Regions from separate parts of the Paraclostridium dentum genome, predicted to be linked through region 1. Evidence: riboswitches for the same ligand, from Rfam matches in the RefSeq annotation. Region 1 holds a riboswitch; the other holds the start of a gene.
What was found. A riboswitch is a leader RNA that binds a small molecule or an ion and turns the genes downstream of it on or off. The one in region 1 is predicted to bind FMN.
Positions count from the first base shown of each region.

Region 2: linked by a shared signal. The riboswitch ahead of ribD (bifunctional diaminohydroxyphosphoribosylaminopyrimidine deaminase/5-amino-6-(5-phosphoribosylamino)uracil reductase RibD) and the one ahead of ACN6I1_RS13580 (ECF transporter S component) in region 1 are both predicted to bind FMN.

Region 1 covers NZ_CP183813.1:2,917,325-2,926,106, reverse strand. Annotated here, with positions in the region: gene secA (preprotein translocase subunit SecA) at 1-891, shown strand, start outside; one part of gene prfB (peptide chain release factor 2) at 906-968, shown strand; one part of gene prfB (peptide chain release factor 2) at 970-2,019, shown strand; gene ACN6I1_RS13590 (Tex family protein) at 2,163-4,313, shown strand; gene ACN6I1_RS13585 (amidohydrolase) at 4,323-5,486, shown strand; FMN riboswitch at 5,550-5,668, shown strand; gene ACN6I1_RS13580 (ECF transporter S component) at 5,779-6,384, shown strand; gene ACN6I1_RS13575 (GNAT family N-acetyltransferase) at 6,569-7,417, opposite strand; gene tsaE (tRNA (adenosine(37)-N6)-threonylcarbamoyltransferase complex ATPase subunit type 1 TsaE) at 7,586-8,038, shown strand; gene tsaB (tRNA (adenosine(37)-N6)-threonylcarbamoyltransferase complex dimerization subunit type 1 TsaB) at 8,038-8,754, shown strand; gene rimI (ribosomal protein S18-alanine N-acetyltransferase) at 8,744-8,782, shown strand, end outside.
Region 2 covers NZ_CP183813.1:1,566,871-1,575,652, reverse strand. Annotated here, with positions in the region: gene ACN6I1_RS07065 (hypothetical protein) at 1-739, shown strand, start outside; gene ACN6I1_RS07060 (YfcC family protein) at 888-2,411, shown strand; gene glsA (glutaminase A) at 2,460-3,389, opposite strand; gene ACN6I1_RS07050 (hypothetical protein) at 3,553-3,978, shown strand; gene ACN6I1_RS07045 (glycosyltransferase) at 4,094-5,560, shown strand; FMN riboswitch at 5,620-5,736, shown strand; gene ribD (bifunctional diaminohydroxyphosphoribosylaminopyrimidine deaminase/5-amino-6-(5-phosphoribosylamino)uracil reductase RibD) at 5,918-7,015, shown strand; gene ribE (riboflavin synthase) at 7,016-7,669, shown strand; gene ACN6I1_RS07030 (bifunctional 3,4-dihydroxy-2-butanone-4-phosphate synthase/GTP cyclohydrolase II) at 7,691-8,782, shown strand, end outside.

The DNA.
Region 1 (8,782 bases):
TCAAGGTTCTATATAAGTTTAGAAGATGAGCTTATGAGACTATTCGGAAGTGATAGAATTTCTGGAATGGTTGAAAAAATAGGATTAGATGAAGAAACACCTATAGAGGCTAAGATGTTGACTAAATCAATAGAAAATGCTCAAAAGAAAGTTGAAGGAAGAAACTTTGGTATAAGAAAGCACGTTCTTCAATATGATGATGTTATGAATAAACAAAGAGAGATAATATACGAACAAAGAGGACGTGTATTAGAAGGTGAAGACTTAGAAGAGCAAGTTCAAACAATGATAATGGCTATAATATCAGATGGATATGATATATATGTGACAGATCAAGGATTTGATTTACATGCATACAAAGATTATTTATATCATATGTTTATGCCTAAAGGCAGCTTAGAAGCTGAAAATCTTGAAAACATGAAAAAAGAAGAAGTTATAGACGCAGTATATAACTTAGCTAAAAAAATATATGAAGAAAAAGAAAATATGGTTGGATCTGAAAGAATGAGAGAAATCGAGAGAGTTATACTTTTACAAGCTGTTGACTCTTATTGGATAGACCATATAGATGCCATGGATCAATTACGTCAAGGTATCGGACTTAGAGCTATAGGCCAGCAAGACCCAGTTGTAGCTTATAAGTTAGAAGGATTTGACATGTTTGATAATATGACAAAAGCTATACAAGAAGATACTGTAAGATATTTATATAACTTTACAATAGAAGAACCGATACAAAGAAAACAAGTAGTAGATGTAGAAAAAATATCTTCAAATGCAGACGAAGGTCAAGGAAATAAACCTGTTAAGAAAGATGAAGAAACAGGAAGAAATGATGAATGTCCTTGTGGAAGTGGTAAAAAATATAAAAAGTGTTGCGGTAGATAGTTTGGAGGTTGTATATGCTTAATGTACAAGAATATAGACATAGAATAGAAGAGATGTCTAATAATATAGAAGAATTGAGGGCTTCTCTTTGACATAGAAAGCCTGAATGAAAGAATTATTAGAAGTGAAAAAATAATGAGTGAACAAGACTTCTGGAATGATAATGAAAAAGCACAGCGTGTACTTCAAGAAAATAAAAATCTAAAAGATATTGTAGATGAGTACAATCATCTACAATCATCTGTAGAAGATGCAGAAGTACTTCTTGAGTTAGCTCAAGAAGAAGCTGATGATTCATTAGAGAAAGAAGTTGAAAGTACAATAACTTCACTTGAGAAAGAGATTGATAAAGTTAAAATAAAAACTTTATTGAGTGGAGAATATGATAGAAACAATGCGATTTTATCTATAAATGCAGGTACAGGTGGATTAGATGCTCAAGATTGGGCCGAAATGTTACTGAGAATGTATGATAGATGGGCTAATTCTAAAGGATTTAAAGTTAAAACATTAGATTTACAATCAGACACAGAAGCTGGTATAAAAAGTGCAACTATACAAATTGAAGGACTTAATGCATATGGATATTTAAAAAGTGAAAAAGGAGTGCATAGAATTGTAAGAATATCTCCTTTTGATCCATCTGGAAAAAGACATACTTCTTTTGCATCAATTGATGTAATTCCAGAATTAGATGAAAGTATAGAAATTGATATAAATCCTTCGGATTTAAAAGTAGATACATATAGAGCATCTGGTGCTGGAGGACAGCATATAAATACTACTGATTCTGCAGTAAGGATAACTCATATACCAACAGGTGTAGTTGTACAGTGTCAAAATCAAAGATCTCAGCACAGTAATAAAGATACTGCTATGAGAATGTTAATGGCTAAACTTATAGAGCTAAAAGAATTAGAACAAAAGGAAACTATAGAAGATTTACAAGGTAAATATTCTCAAATAACTTGGGGAAGCCAAATAAGATCTTATGTATTCCAACCATACAAGTTAGTAAAAGATCACAGAACAAATGCTGAGATAGGAAATGTTGACAGTGTTATGGATGGTAATATAGATTTATTTATAAATGAATATTTAAAAATGACTAAAGTAAATAATGTATAGAACATAAGGGTGTGTTTCAAAATAGTATGAAAAATACATAAGTTTTGCTTCCAAAGCATAAATAGTTTTAATGGTCGCAAAACTTATGTATTTATTCTTATCTATTTATTTTGAGGCACGCCCCTTTTTAGGAGGGATTTAAATTGGATATAAATAAAATATTAAAAGAAGAGTTTAACTTAAGAGATTCTCAAGTTGAAAATACTATAAAGCTTATAGATGAAGGAAACACTATACCATTTATAGCCAGATATAGAAAAGAAATGACTGGTGAAATGAGTGATGTTATACTTAGAGCTTTTTATGATAAATTAGTTTATTTAAGAAATTTACAAAGTAGAAAAGATGATGTACAAAGGATAATAGATGAACAAGGTAAGTTAACGGATGAAATATTAAAAAATATAAAGATAGCTAAAACGCTTCAAGAAGTTGAAGATATTTATGCTCCATATAAACAAAAGAAAAGAACAAGAGCAACTATTGCAAAAGAAAAAGGTTTAGAAAATTTAGCTATAGCTATATTAAATGATAAAGTAGATATAAATTTAGAATGTAAGAAATATATAAATAAAGATAAAGACGTAAACTCTGAAGAAGATGCATTAAAAGGAGCTAAGGATATAATAGCAGAATTAGTTTCAGAAGATGCCAAGCTAAGAAAGTATATAAGAGAGTTAGCTTTAAGAGAAGGCGTTATATCAAGTAAAAACTCAAAAGATGAAAAATCTGTATATGATATGTATTACGAATTTAGTGAATCTGTGAAAACTATAGCTCCTCATAGAGTGTTGGCTATAAATAGAGGAGAAAAAGAAGAATATTTAAAAGTTAAATTAGAAATTAATAATGAAAAAGTAATAAACCATATAGTTGATGTATATGTTAATAAAAATAACCAAGTAAATAAAGAAGAAATAATTTCTGCTATAGAAGATTCATACAAAAGACTTATATTCCCTTCGATAGAAAGAGAGATAAGAAATCATTTAACTGATTTAGCACATGAAAGAGCAATAAGTGTTTTTGGACAAAATGTTAAGAGCTTACTACTTCAACCACCTGTAAAGGATAAAGTGGTTATGGGATTTGACCCAGCATATAGAACTGGATGCAAGATAGCTGTTGTAGATAAGAATGGTAAGTTATTAGATTATACAACTGTATATCCAACTAAACCTCAAAATGATGTAGATGGAGCAAAGCAGACTTTAAAAGGACTTATAGAAAAATATAATATAGATATAATTTCTATAGGTAATGGTACCGCATCGAGAGAATCAGAACAATTTGTATCTGAAATGATAGGTGAGATAAATGGTAATGTTCAATACACTATAGTAAGTGAAGCAGGTGCATCTGTATATTCAGCATCAGAGCTTGCTAATGAAGAACATCCAGACATAAATGTATCTATAAGAGGAGCTATATCTATAGCAAGAAGATTGCAAGACCCTTTAGCTGAGTTAGTGAAAATTGATCCTAAAAGTATTGGAGTAGGACAATATCAACATGATCTTAATAAAAAAAGATTAGAAGAAGTTTTAAGTGGAGTTGTAGAAGATGCAGTAAACTCTGTAGGTGTAGACTTAAATACAGCTTCATATTCATTGCTTGAACATGTAGCAGGGATAAGCAAAACTATAGCGAAAAATATAATTGAGTATAGAGAAGAAAATGGAGATTTTACATCAAGAGCTCAAATTAAAAAAGTTAAAAGATTAGGGCCACAAGCATTTACTCAATGTGCAGGGTTTATGAGAATAACAAATTCAAAAAAACCTTTAGACAATACAGGTGTACATCCTGAAAGTTATGATACTTGTAAAAGTTTAATGGAGACACTGGGATACTCATTAAATGATTTAAAAAATAGAAATGTAGATGAAATAGATTCTAAGATATCAGATATTGGAATAAACAAATTAAGTGAAGAATTAGAAGTAGGAATTGTTACTTTAAAGGATATTATATCTGAAATAAAAAAACCAGGAAGAGATCCAAGAGAAGAAGGGATTAAACCTGTACTTAGAACAGATGTATTAAAAATTGAAGATATAAAAGAAGGTATGGTTTTAAAAGGAACTGTAAGGAATGTTGTAGATTTTGGAGCATTCGTTGATATTGGAATAAAAAATGATGGTTTAGTTCATAAATCACAAATGAGTAATAAATTTGTAAAAGATCCTATGACAGTAGTAACTGTAGGGGATGTAATAGATGTAAAAGTAATAGGGATAGATTTAAAAACACAAAAGGTTTCTTTAACTATGAAAGATATAAAAGAAGTATAGGAGGAATAAATGCTTTTTATAAAAAATGGAATTATAAACACAGTCACTAATGGAATTATAAAGGGTGACATACTTATTGAAAATGGGAAAATAATAGAAATTGGAGCAGATATAGTTGCACCATTAGATGTAGAAGTTATAGATGCAAATGGAAGTTTAATTTTCCCTGGATTTATAGATGCTCATACACATTTAGGTTTATGGGAAGATGGTATGGGATTTGAGGGAGCTGATGGAAATGAAGAAACAGATCCAATAACACCACATTTAAATCCTATAGATGGAATAAATCCTATGGAAAGAAGTTTTGAAGAAGCGAGAAACGGTGGAATTACATCTGCATGTAGTACACCAGGAAGTGCAAATGTTATGGGAGGACAATGTATCGCTATAAAGACTGTTGGTAGAAGAATAGATAAGATGATAATAAAAAATCCTGTGGCATCAAAAATAGCTTTTGGTGAAAATCCAAAAAGTTGTTATGGACAAGAAGAAAAAGCTCCACAAACTAGAATGGCAATTGCTGCGATGTTAAGAGAAACATTAAAAGAAGCTGAGCAGTATCTAGAAGATATAAGATTACATGAAGAAGATGATGAAAATGAAAAGCCTGATTATGATATGAAAATGGAAAGTTTACTTCCAGTATTAAATAGAGAAATTCCATTTAAAGTACATGCACATAGAGCTGATGACATGTTTACAGCGATAAGAATTGCAAAAGAATTCAATTTAAAGTTAACATTAGATCATTGTACAGAAGGGCATTTAATAGTTGAAGATTTAGTAGAAGAAGCGTATCCAGTTATAGTCGGGCCTTCGCTTTCTGAAAGATCAAAAATAGAATTAAGAAATTTAACTTTTGATACAGCTGGGGTTTTATCAAATGCAGGAATGCAAGTTTCACTAACTACAGATCATCCTGTAGTTCCTCTACATTACTTACCTGTATGTGCAGGAATAGCGGTTAAACATGGAATGGATTCTAAAAAAGCTATAGAAGCAATAACTATAAATCCTGCAAAAACATTAGGGATAGACAATAGGGTAGGTTCTATAGAAGTTGGGAAAGATGCAGATATAGTTATATGGGATAATAATCCTTTAGAAATTCAAAGCAATGTCCTGTATACTATAATTGATGGAAAAGTTGTATATAGAAAACAAGCTTAATTAATATTGACATATTTAAATTTTATTAATAATATATAGATATAAGGAAAATTAAATAGCACGTAAGATCTTCGGGGCAGGGTGAAATTCCCTACCGGCGGTATAGCCCGCGAGCTACATTTGTAGCATGACTTGGTGAGATTCCAAGGCCGACAGTAAAGTCTGGATGAGAGAGGATTAGTATATATGTATAAGAAAGATATTATTGTTTTAATATACTTAAAAAACTAAGCTCGAAGAGATTCTTTGGGCTTTTTCTTTTTCCTAAAATTAAAATTAGGAGGTTTTTTAAATGGATAATATATTCAGCAATAAAAAAACTATGAGTACAAATACAATGACAAAGGTAGCTATTTTATCAGCAATTTCTTATATTTTAATGTTTATAGCAATACCTATTCCAGGTATATTTCCTGATTTCTTAAAACTAGATATATCAGATGTTCCTGCTATATTTGGAGGTATGGCATTAGGGCCAGTAGCAGGTTTTACAATAGTTCTTATTAAAAATTTATTCCAAGCAATGACAGCATCAACAACAGCTTGGATAGGTGAAACAGCAAACTTATTAATTGGTGGTTCATATGTAGTGATTTTATCATTAGCATACAGACACAAAAGAAATATAAAGGGATTATTTTTAGGATTTTTCTTAGGAACAATAGTTATGATAGTAATAGGGTGTTTAACTAACTATTACATGCTACTACCTTTTTATGGGAAAGTGATGCCTATGGAAGCTATAGTAAATATGGGACATGTAATAAATCCTAATGTAGTAGATTTAAAGAGTTTTGTTATTTGGATGATAGCTCCATTTAACTTAGTTAAAGCAATACTAATGTCAGTAATTACATTACCTCTTTATAAAAAGATGGAGGTAATATTAAAAAAATAAATTAATTAAGGAGATATACCAAAAACTAGGGTGTTCATAGATAAATATATAAGTTTCGCTCCATGAAAGCTTAAAAGATGCTTTCAAAATGTCGCTAAAACTTATATATTTATCATTCACTACCTATTTTGATATATCTCCTTTTTTATGAGCAACGGACGAAGTCGCTCAAGCGAAGCAAATTTTATTTTTCATCATAAACATAATAGACACAATCATTTTTAAAATTAGATATTGATTCAAAATTATTTTCTTTAAGCTGATTTATAAGATTATCATATGGATTTGTTATATAAATTTCAGCCTCTTTTGATTTACATTTCAATAAAGAATAATTAGTAGCATCATTAATTCCTTCAAATGTGTTATCTATACATATAATAGATGGACATCCTTTCATTTTTATAATACATTTATGACCATTAACTATTAATAAAGAATCACTTTTAACTAAATCATTAAAAATATTTTCGCAAATATTTAAAAATGTAAATCCATAAGTTAGTTTATAATTACAAGTTTTAAAATAATCGAGATTTTTAAATTCTTCATAAGAAATATTCCATTTTTCAACTTTAAAATCTAATAAATTTAAGTTAGATTTTTTTATGAAATCATAATCTTTAAAAACTATTAAGCAACTCTGAGCTAAATAAAAATTCTTAGCTTCCATCATTTTTATACTAGCTTGAGTGTCTATATGAGTACACATTGCTATATTTGTTATTTTATTATTTCTTAAATCTTCTCTTGCTAAATTAAATAGCATATCAGAAATAGCATGGGCAAGTTGCTGTCCCCTATAATCTATATGTACTCTAAGTCCTTCAAGCCATCCTTGTCTATCTGGTAAAACTGTATACTTACCAACTGCTACAACTTTACCTTCTTTAACTAATCCAATAAAACAACCTTCTTTATCATCAACCCATTTGTGAAAGACTTTGGGTAAATAGTCATGGCCATCCCAAATGTTTCGAGATATATCTACTATATCATCGAAATCATCGTGTGTTAGAACTTTGTAATTCAAAAATATCACCCCTTTTAATAAATAATATTACCATAAGTTGTAAAATATATGGTATATAATAAAAACTTTGTGAATGTAAGGCTTTATAATAGTAATTTGTTATAATATAATAATATCTGTTACGTTAACAATTTAGATAAACAAGTCTTACTTATGGAGATGATATAGATGATTAAAATATATTTAGAAAATGAAGAGCAAACAAGAGATATAGGATTTAAATTAGGTAAACTTTTAACGCCAAAAAGTGTAGTATGCTTAATAGGTGATTTAGGTGCAGGAAAAACTACTATGACTCAAAGCTTAGCACAATCTTTAGAAGTAGATGATTATATAACTAGTCCTACTTTTACAATAGTAAATGAATATGAAGGTAAAATGCCTTTATACCATTTTGATGTGTATAGAATTGGAAGTAGTGATGAAATGTATGATATAGGATTTGATGAGTATATAAATGGAGATGGAGTTTGTATAATTGAATGGGCAAACTTAATCGATGATATACTACCAGACGAATATTTATATATAGAAATGAACTATAAAGAAAATGGAAGAGAAATGATACTGACTCCAAAAGGAGAAAAGTATGAAGAAATAGTTAAGGAGCTGACTAAGTAATGAAAATTTTAGGTATAGATACAGCTACACATTCAACAAGTGTATGTATTGTAGAAGATGATAAGCTAATATGTGAATACACAGTGAATACTAAAAAAACACATTCACAAAAACTAATGATTATGATTGAATCAATGATAAAAGAAAGTGATTTAAATATAAAAGATATTGATGCAATAGCTATATGTATAGGTCCAGGTTCATTTACAGGATTAAGAATTTCTATGGCTACAGCTAAGGCTATAGCACAAGTTAGAAACCTACCAATAATAGCTGTTGATTCACTAGAATCTTTAGCTTTCAATATGAATCTTTGTGAGAGAGTGATTTGTCCTATACTAGATGCACAAAGAAACCAAGTTTACACAGGAAAATATAGATTTGAAAATGGAGAATTTAAAACATTAGAAGATGTAAAAGTAGTTACAATAGATGAATTAGTAGATGAACTATCTAAATCAAATGAAGAGTTTATTGTTGTTGGAGAAGCTACAAATTTATATAAAGAAAAACTTGATGAAGTTAAAAATTCTTATATAGCATCTGTATCTAACAATGTAAGTAAAGCTAGTAGTTTATGTGCTGTAGCTGGAATTAAATTCAAGAAAGATGTAGATGTACATAATTGCTATACTATAAATCCGATGTACATAAGAAAGTCTCAAGCGGAAGTTCAGTATGAGGAAAAAATGAAGAGGCTAGAAAATGATAAATAATAATTTAATAATAAGAGACATGGTAAGC
Region 2 (8,782 bases), 1.4 Mb from region 1:
AGCTAAAAATGATGCATCAGTACAGGCACTATATGATTTATTAACAGCTACAAAAAACATAAATAATATAAGTTTATCAAAGTGTATGGATGTGTTAAATAATAGTGAAATAAATAATGAAAATCTAAATAAAACACTTAAATCATTTGATAATGTAGACTTTGATTTTACAAAAAAAGAAATACACTTTAAACTTGAAAAAGTGTATAAAAGAATAGAATCAGTTTCAAAAAATAGAAAAATAACATATGAAGATTACAAAAAGGAAAGAACAACTTTAAAGGAAAGTCTTAAAAAATACACTGAAGATTTTGCAAAAGCTAATAATTTAAAGACAATGATAAGTGAAAAAACTTCAGAAAAAAATAATATAAATAGTTTTGGAATAAAAAATGATAATAACTTAGCTCAATCTATAACGTTGACTACAGATATATCTAGTTTAAATTCGAAAACAATTACTAATATGTATGAGTTTAAAGTTCCTAGCAATAATGGAGATCCTAAAAGCTTACAATTAAGTAAAGATTTTTTGGTTGGAGCTATAAGGATTATAAACTCAACGACAAATTCAGATATAAATTATGGAAAAATAGAAGCTGTTATAAAATCAAATGACATAAGAACTAAATATTTAGATAAAAATTCAAATTTCGAAACTGTTTTTGAATATTCAGGAAGCTTAGAAAGATCATTAAATAATAACAATTACAGACTTACTGAAAAATTGGAAATATAAAAATAGCCACTTTCACTATAAAGTGGCTATTTTTATATTTCCAATTACTAGGAAAATATTTAAAAAATTCAGAAATAAAATTAGGTTATTTAAAAATTATCAAAGTAGTGATATTATCTTATTAACAAGAAAAAAAGGAGGTAATTTTATGAAGAACAAGAAAAAGTTTTCATTTCCTACAGCGTATACTGTAATTCTAATTGTAATGCTTGTAGTTATGGGGTTAACTTACATAATACCATCAGGAAAATATGCAAAACTTAGCTATGACACTAATAGCTCAAAATTTATTGTGGAGCTTCCAAATGGAGAATCTAATCAATATGCTGGAACTCAGGAAACACTAAATAAATTAGGAGTAAATGTAAACTTAAAACAGTTTACTAGTGGGGCTATTTCAAAGCCAGTTGCAATACCAAATACATATGAAAAATTAGCTAAAGAAAAAACAACAATATTTGGGGCTATAACAACATTTTTAAAAGCTCCGATACAAGGATTATATGATTCTATTGATATAATAGCTTTCGTATTAGTTATAGGGGGATTAGTTGGAGTTATAAATAGTACAGGAGCATTTACAGCAGGGATAAATGCACTATCTAAAGCATTAAAAGGAAAAGAAAAATGGATGATTGTAATTATAGCATCTCTTGTTGCTCTAGGAGGGACTACATTTGGATTAGCAGAAGAAACAATAGCCTTTTATCCTATAGTAGTACCTATATTCATAGCTGCTGGATATGATGCTATAGTTGCCATCGCTACAATTTTCTTAGGGTCATGTATAGGTACAATGGCAGCTACAGTAAATCCATTCTCAACTATAATAGCTTCTAATATAGCAGGCGTAAGTTTTACACAAGGTATGCCTCTTAGAATTTTAGCATTAGTTATAGCTCTTGTAGTTACTTTAATATACATAATCAAATATGGAGAAAAGGTAAAAAAAGATCCTACAAAATCTTTAATCTACGCTCAAAAAGAAGAAATAGAGAAAAGGTTTTTAGCTAGTGAAAGTGGAGACGTTGAAGTAGAATTTACATTTAGAAAAAAATTAATGTTATTAATATTTGGTTTATCTTTCATAGTAATGATTTATGGAGTTAAAGAATTAGGATGGTGGTTCATGGAAATGACAGCACTATTCTTTGCAGTAACATTTATAATGGTTCCATTATCAAAACAAAAAGAAAGTGAATTTGTATCAAACTTCGTACAAGGAGCAGCTGATTTATTAGGAGTAGCACTTATTGTAGCACTTGCTAGAGGAGTTACAATTATAATGGACGGAGGACTTATAAGTGATACTATATTATACTCATTAAGTACTGTCGTATCAAGTATGGGTGGAATAGCATTCTCTGGAGTAATGTATTTAGTTTATATAGTATTAGGATTCTTTATAAATTCATCTTCAGGACTTGCGGTTTTATCAATGCCTATAATGGCACCTTTAGCAGATGTAGTAGGTGTTAACAGAGATATAATAGTAACAGCTTATATGTTTGGTCAAGGTTTAATTGGTATAATAACACCAACTGGTTTAATATTAGCATCACTTGCTATGGTAAATGTAACTTATGACAAATGGTTGAAGTTTGTTATGCCGCTTGTTGGAATAATAATGGTACTATCAATAGCATTGCTTTGTATAGGATCATTTATATAGAATAAAAAATAAAAAAGCAACCTAATAGATATTAGGTTGCTTTTTTATTTATTCAAATATATCTAAATCTAAAGTTTTAGATAGTTCTTGTAGTAACTTAATTCCAGCGATACTATTTCCTTTTGAATCAAGAGATGGGCCAAATATACCAATACCCATTCTATTAGGAACTGTTGCTAAAATACCTCCTCCAACACCAGACTTAGCAGGGACACCTATGTGAACGGCAAATGAACCTGATTCATCGTATAAACCACATGTAACCATTATTGATTTAACGATTGTACAGATATCTTCAGGTATTAATCTTTTGTTATTCCAAGGGCAAACACCTTTATTAGCTAGAACAGATCCTATTTTAGCTAAATCTAGGGCACAAACAGACATAGAACATTGTTTAAAGTATGAGTCCAAAATATCATCAACATCTCCTGCAATTACATTTTTACCTTTAAGATAATAACCTAAAGATCTGTTTATATCACCTGTTCTTTTTTCAGATAAGTAAACTTCTTCATTTATATCTATAAAATCATTATTAGCTAATTTTCTAGTAAAACTTAAAATTCTATCAGTTTTTTCTTCACTATCTTTCCCTTTAATTAAAGAATTAACTACTATTGCACCAGCATTTATAAAAGGGTTAGACGGAACATCTTTATTATTTATATTCATATTAAGTATTGAATTAAATGGAAAACCACTGGGCTCCGTACCAATTTTTTGAAAAACATATTCAGGAGAATGATCCATCATAGCCATTATAAGTGTAATAACTTTAGATGTACTTTCAATTGCAAAGTTAGTAGTATAATCTCCAGCAAAATAATCTTTATAGCCATCTTTTGTCAAATCTATAATAGCTATTCCTAGTTGATTTTTATCTACCTTAGAAAGGGCAGGTATGTAATTAGCAACATCACCATCTTTTATATACTCCTTATTTTTCTCAACTAGGCCTTCTAGTAAACCAAACATTAAAATCGCTTCCTTTTTTATGAAATTTATAACTAATATTTAATTACCCAAAAAAATTAAAATAAAACTAAAATGGATATTGATTCCAATTAAGTAACAATGCTTATTTTAAAGACATATTATAATAAGTAACTATATTTAAATAGTTATGATGGTGATTAATATGATAAAAAGAGTAATAAAAATTATTTTAGAGGAAATAAAAGAATTTTTTAATGAACTAGGAATAGCATGTAAATATTTAATAATTCTAGGATTAATTTCATTTGTAGTTGTGTGTATATCAATTTTCGATACTGAACTAGACGCTACTGGAAACTTAGTTACTATACGAACAGCATTTTCTTCTATTGCAGGATATATACTAGAGCGATCAACCAAAACATGCACTTCTAGTCCTAAGTTATTAAAGACTAAAGTTTTAGTGGTAGGAACTTTTGCTGTAATGGCGATGATTGTTACCATATGTGCTTATGTATTAGATATTAATGTAAATAATCCATCTCTAATATTAATTAAAAATTTATTATTTTCATCTATAGGTTTTTTAACAAGTGCAAGTAAGGACTTTACTGGGAAAGATTTATAAATTTCAGAGGTTTATCATATTAATTATGGTAAGCCTCTTTTTTTAAAATCAATAAAGTAAATTGTATCTTTATAAAAGTAACTTTTTATTAAATTTATAATTGGGAGTGGATAGATTGAAGAGTTTGAGTGTTTGTATGATAGTCAAAAATGAGGAAAAAAACATAAAGAGATGTTTAGATAGTATAGAGTCAATAGCAGATGAAATTATAATTGTGGATACAGGATCAAGTGATGAAACTTTAAATATATGTAGTAACTACAATGTAAAGGTAATAAACCATAAATGGAACAATGATTTTAGTGAAGCTAGAAATGTATCTTTAGAGTATGCTACCAAAGATTATATATTATTTTTAGATGCCGATGAAGAAATCTCAAAAGAAGATTTGGGAAAATTGAAAGCATTATTAAGTAGCAAAAAATTAGCAGAGGGATATTTTTTTAGACTAACAAATATAATCAACGGAACTGAAGTAGGAGAATATGTAGTTTTTAGATTTTTTAAAAATAAAAGAAAGTATAGATTTAGAGGGAAGGTACATGAACAAATAGCTAATTGTATTCAAAAACATAATAAAGATAAGTGTATTGAAAATATAGATATTAAAATTTATCATTATGGATATGACCCAAATAAGGTTAATATAGAGTCTAAATATAAAAGAAACATGGGGATTTTAAATACATACACAGAAGAAGAAAAAGATGCCTATTATTTTTATGTTTTAGGGAATGAATACGCAAGAATTACAGACTTTAAAAGTGCGATAGAGTCTTATGAAAAATCTTTAGACCTTATGGAGTTGAAATATAATTATGTGTTTTACCCATATTTAATTCTGAATATAGTAAAGGCATATTCAAATGAAAAACAATTTTATGAGTCTATAAAATTTATAGAAAAAATTAGATTGTCAATTCCAAATTTTAAAGATTTATATTTTATGGAGTGCTTAGCATATATTGAATGTGGTAAAATAAGCAAAGCAATAGAGTGTTTAAATGAGTATATAAATTGCCCAGTAGGAAATACTTACGAATATCCACATAACAATTTCGAAAAAATATATGACATAAAGGAAATGAAAAAAAATCTAGAACAAGCAAGTACTCCTAATAATAACTTATTAAGTGCCTTAATGATAATAGATAAGTATGAAACTAGCATTATTAATACAATAAAAAGTTTCAATGAAATAGTATCTAATTTTACTATAATAACTAGCAACAAGTGTTTAGAAATAACTGAATTAAAAAATATAGGTGCCCAAATAATCTATTCCGATGATAAAGACTTAAATTTATTAATAGAAAAATGTAAAAGTAAATATATTATTATGGTTGATATAGGTGAAATTTGTTCAACATTAAGCCAGAAAAAAATAATAGAATTGCTATCAAATACGAATGAAAAATTTTTTACTGTAAACATTGTAAACATAGCAAATAACACTAATTGTAAAGAAGTAAGAATTATAAAAAATGAGAACTCAAACTTTATAAATGATTATAAATATGCATTAATAAAAAATAACAATATAGTAGATAGCAATATATATATTCATAAGTCCTTTAATTAAAAAATTAATTTTATAGGTTGACAATTTAACATATAAGAATTATTATCTAATTAGAATTGAATAATCTTCAGGGCAGGGTGAAATTCCCTACCGGCGGTAAAGCCCGCGAGCCGTAAATGGCATGATTCGGTGAAACTCCGAAGCCGACAGTAAAGTCTGGATGAAAGAAGATAATGTATTGTAATGTATATAAGCATATACTATTATTTTGATTTGTAAGCTCTGAAATATTTTATATTTCAGAGCTTTTTTAATTAATTTAATATGTGTATTTTTATGATACAAAAGCCCTGAGTTTTAAACTCAGGGCTTTTATTATTTTCTTTTATAAATCACAAGATGTGAAAGGAGAATATAATGGATGAATATTATATGGGTTTAGCTATTAACCTTGCAAGAAAAGGAATAGGAAAAGTAAATCCTAATCCTATGGTTGGAGCAGTTATAGTTAAAGATAACAAAATTGTAGGTACAGGTTATCATGAAAAGTATGGAGGAAAACACGCAGAGATAAATGCAATTGAAAATTCAAGAGAGAGCTTAAATGGATCAACGATGTATGTAAATTTAGAACCTTGTTCTCATTTTGGTAAAACGCCTCCTTGTGTAGATAAAATTATAGAAAGCAAAATAAATAAAGTTGTTATAGCATCTGTAGATCCAAATCCGTTAGTGCAAGGCAATGGAGTTAAAAAACTTAGAGATGCAGGTATTGAAGTTAAAGTTGGAGTTTTAGATGAAGAAAATAAAAAATTAAATGAAGTTTTTTTAAAATATATAAAAAATAAAAAACCATTTGTAGTTATGAAAGTTGCCATGAGTTTAGATGGAAAAATATCAACAACTACAGGTCAATCAAAATGGATAAGCTGTGATGAGTCAAGAAGATACGTACATAAGTTAAGAAGTGAAGTAATGAGTATATTAGTTGGAATAAATACTGTTATAAAAGATAATCCAATGTTAGATTGTAGGTTAGAAAACGGTAAAAATCCAATAAGGATTATAGTAGACACAACACTTAAAATACCTATAGATTCAAAAATTGTATCTAGTTCAAAATTAATTAGAACTATTGTAGTAACTACAAAACATGCAAATAGAAATGTAATGAAATTACTAGAGGATAAAGGTGTTGAAATATTAACTATTAATTTAAAAAATAACTTAGTTGATTTAAAAGAAATGATAAATAAATTAGGAGAATTAAATATAGATAGCATTTTAATTGAAGGAGGATCAAGCTTAAATTTTTCAGCAGTGAATGAAAATATAGTTGATAAAATTCAAGTATATGTAGCCCCTATTATCCTAGGAGGAGAAAGATCTAAAACTCCTATTGGAGGACAAGGAGTAGATGATATAAAAGAAGCATTTAAACTTCATAAATTAGAGTATAAACAAGTAGGTTCAGATATTTTAATAGAGGGATATTTGAAAGGAAGTGACGATTAATTGTTTACGGGAATAGTTGAGGAAATCGGTACTATAACGCACATAAAAAATGGAGTTAAGTCATCTAAGCTTATTATTAATTGTAATAAAGTTTTAGAGACAACTGAAATAGGAGATAGCATTTGTACAAATGGCGTTTGTCTAACTGTAACAAATATAAACAAAGGAACATTTGAAGCCGATGTAATGGCAGAAACTATTAGAAAAAGTAATTTAAATACTTTAAAAATAGGAAGTAAGGTAAATTTAGAAAGGGCATTGAGTTTAAGCACTAGACTAGGAGGTCATTTAGTTAGTGGACATATAGATGGGATAGGATATATAAAAGATTTAAAAAGGGAAGATAGTGCAATTTGGATAACCATAAAAACTTCAGTAGATATACTTAGATACATTGTATATAAAGGGTCTATAACTATTGATGGAATAAGCCTAACAATAGCATATGTAGATGATGATGTATTTAAGGTTTCTATAATACCACATACACTACATCAAACTATATTATCAAGCAAAAATATTGGAGATAGCGTAAATCTAGAATGTGACATTATAGGCAAATATGTTGAAAAACTATTAGGAATTAATAAGCCTAACAAACAACAAGTTAACAATATAAATGAAATTTTTCTTAAAGAAAATGGATTTATTTAAAATAAATTGGAGGTATAAAAAATGTATAAATTTAATCACATTGAAGAGGCAATAGAAGATATAAAGGATGGTAAGATAGTTGTAGTTATAGATGATGAAGATAGAGAAAATGAGGGAGATTTGTTAATGGCCGCAGAAAAGGTAACTCCTGAAGCTATAAACTTCATGGCAACTTATGGTAAGGGGCTTATCTGTATGCCACTTACTGAGGAATATTTAAAAAGACTAAATATACCTCAAATGGTAAAAGACAACACTGATAATCATGAAACTGCTTTTACTGTAAGTATAGATCATATAGACACAACAACTGGTATATCAGCATATGAAAGAGCTTTAACTATACAAAAGGTATTAGAAAAAGAAGCTACTCCAAATGACTTTAGAAGACCAGGACATATATTTCCGCTAAAAGCTAGAAAAGGTGGAGTTTTAGTAAGAAATGGACATACAGAAGCAGCTGTTGATTTAGCTAGGTTAGCTGGGTTAAAACCAGGAGGAGTAATATGTGAAATTATGAGTAAGGATGGAACTATGGCTAGAACTGATGAGTTAATAGAATTTTGTAAAATACATAATCTTAAAATTATAACTATAAAAGACTTAGTTGAATATAGAAAAAGTAATGAATGCCATATAGAAAGAGTTGTTGAAACAAATATGCCAACAAAATATGGAGATTTCAAAATGTATGGATTTATAAATAAGTTAAATGGAGAGCATCATGTAGCTTTAGTAATGGGAGATATTTTACCAGGTGATGAAGTATTGACAAGAGTTCACTCTGAATGTTTAACAGGAGATGTATTAGGCTCTAAACGTTGTGATTGTGGAGAACAATATGATGCAGCTATGAAAGCAATAGCAAAAGAAGGTAAAGGGATATTATTATATTTAAGACAAGAAGGTAGAGGGATAGGTCTAATAAATAAACTAAGAGTATATGCCTTACAAGATGAGGGGTTTGACACAGTAGATGCAAATTTAAAACTAGGATTCAAAGCAGATATGAGGGAGTATTTTATAGGTGCTCAAATACTTAAAGATTTAGGAGCTAGAAAACTTAGGTTAATGACAAATAATCCAAGAAAAATAAATGATTTAAGTGAACAT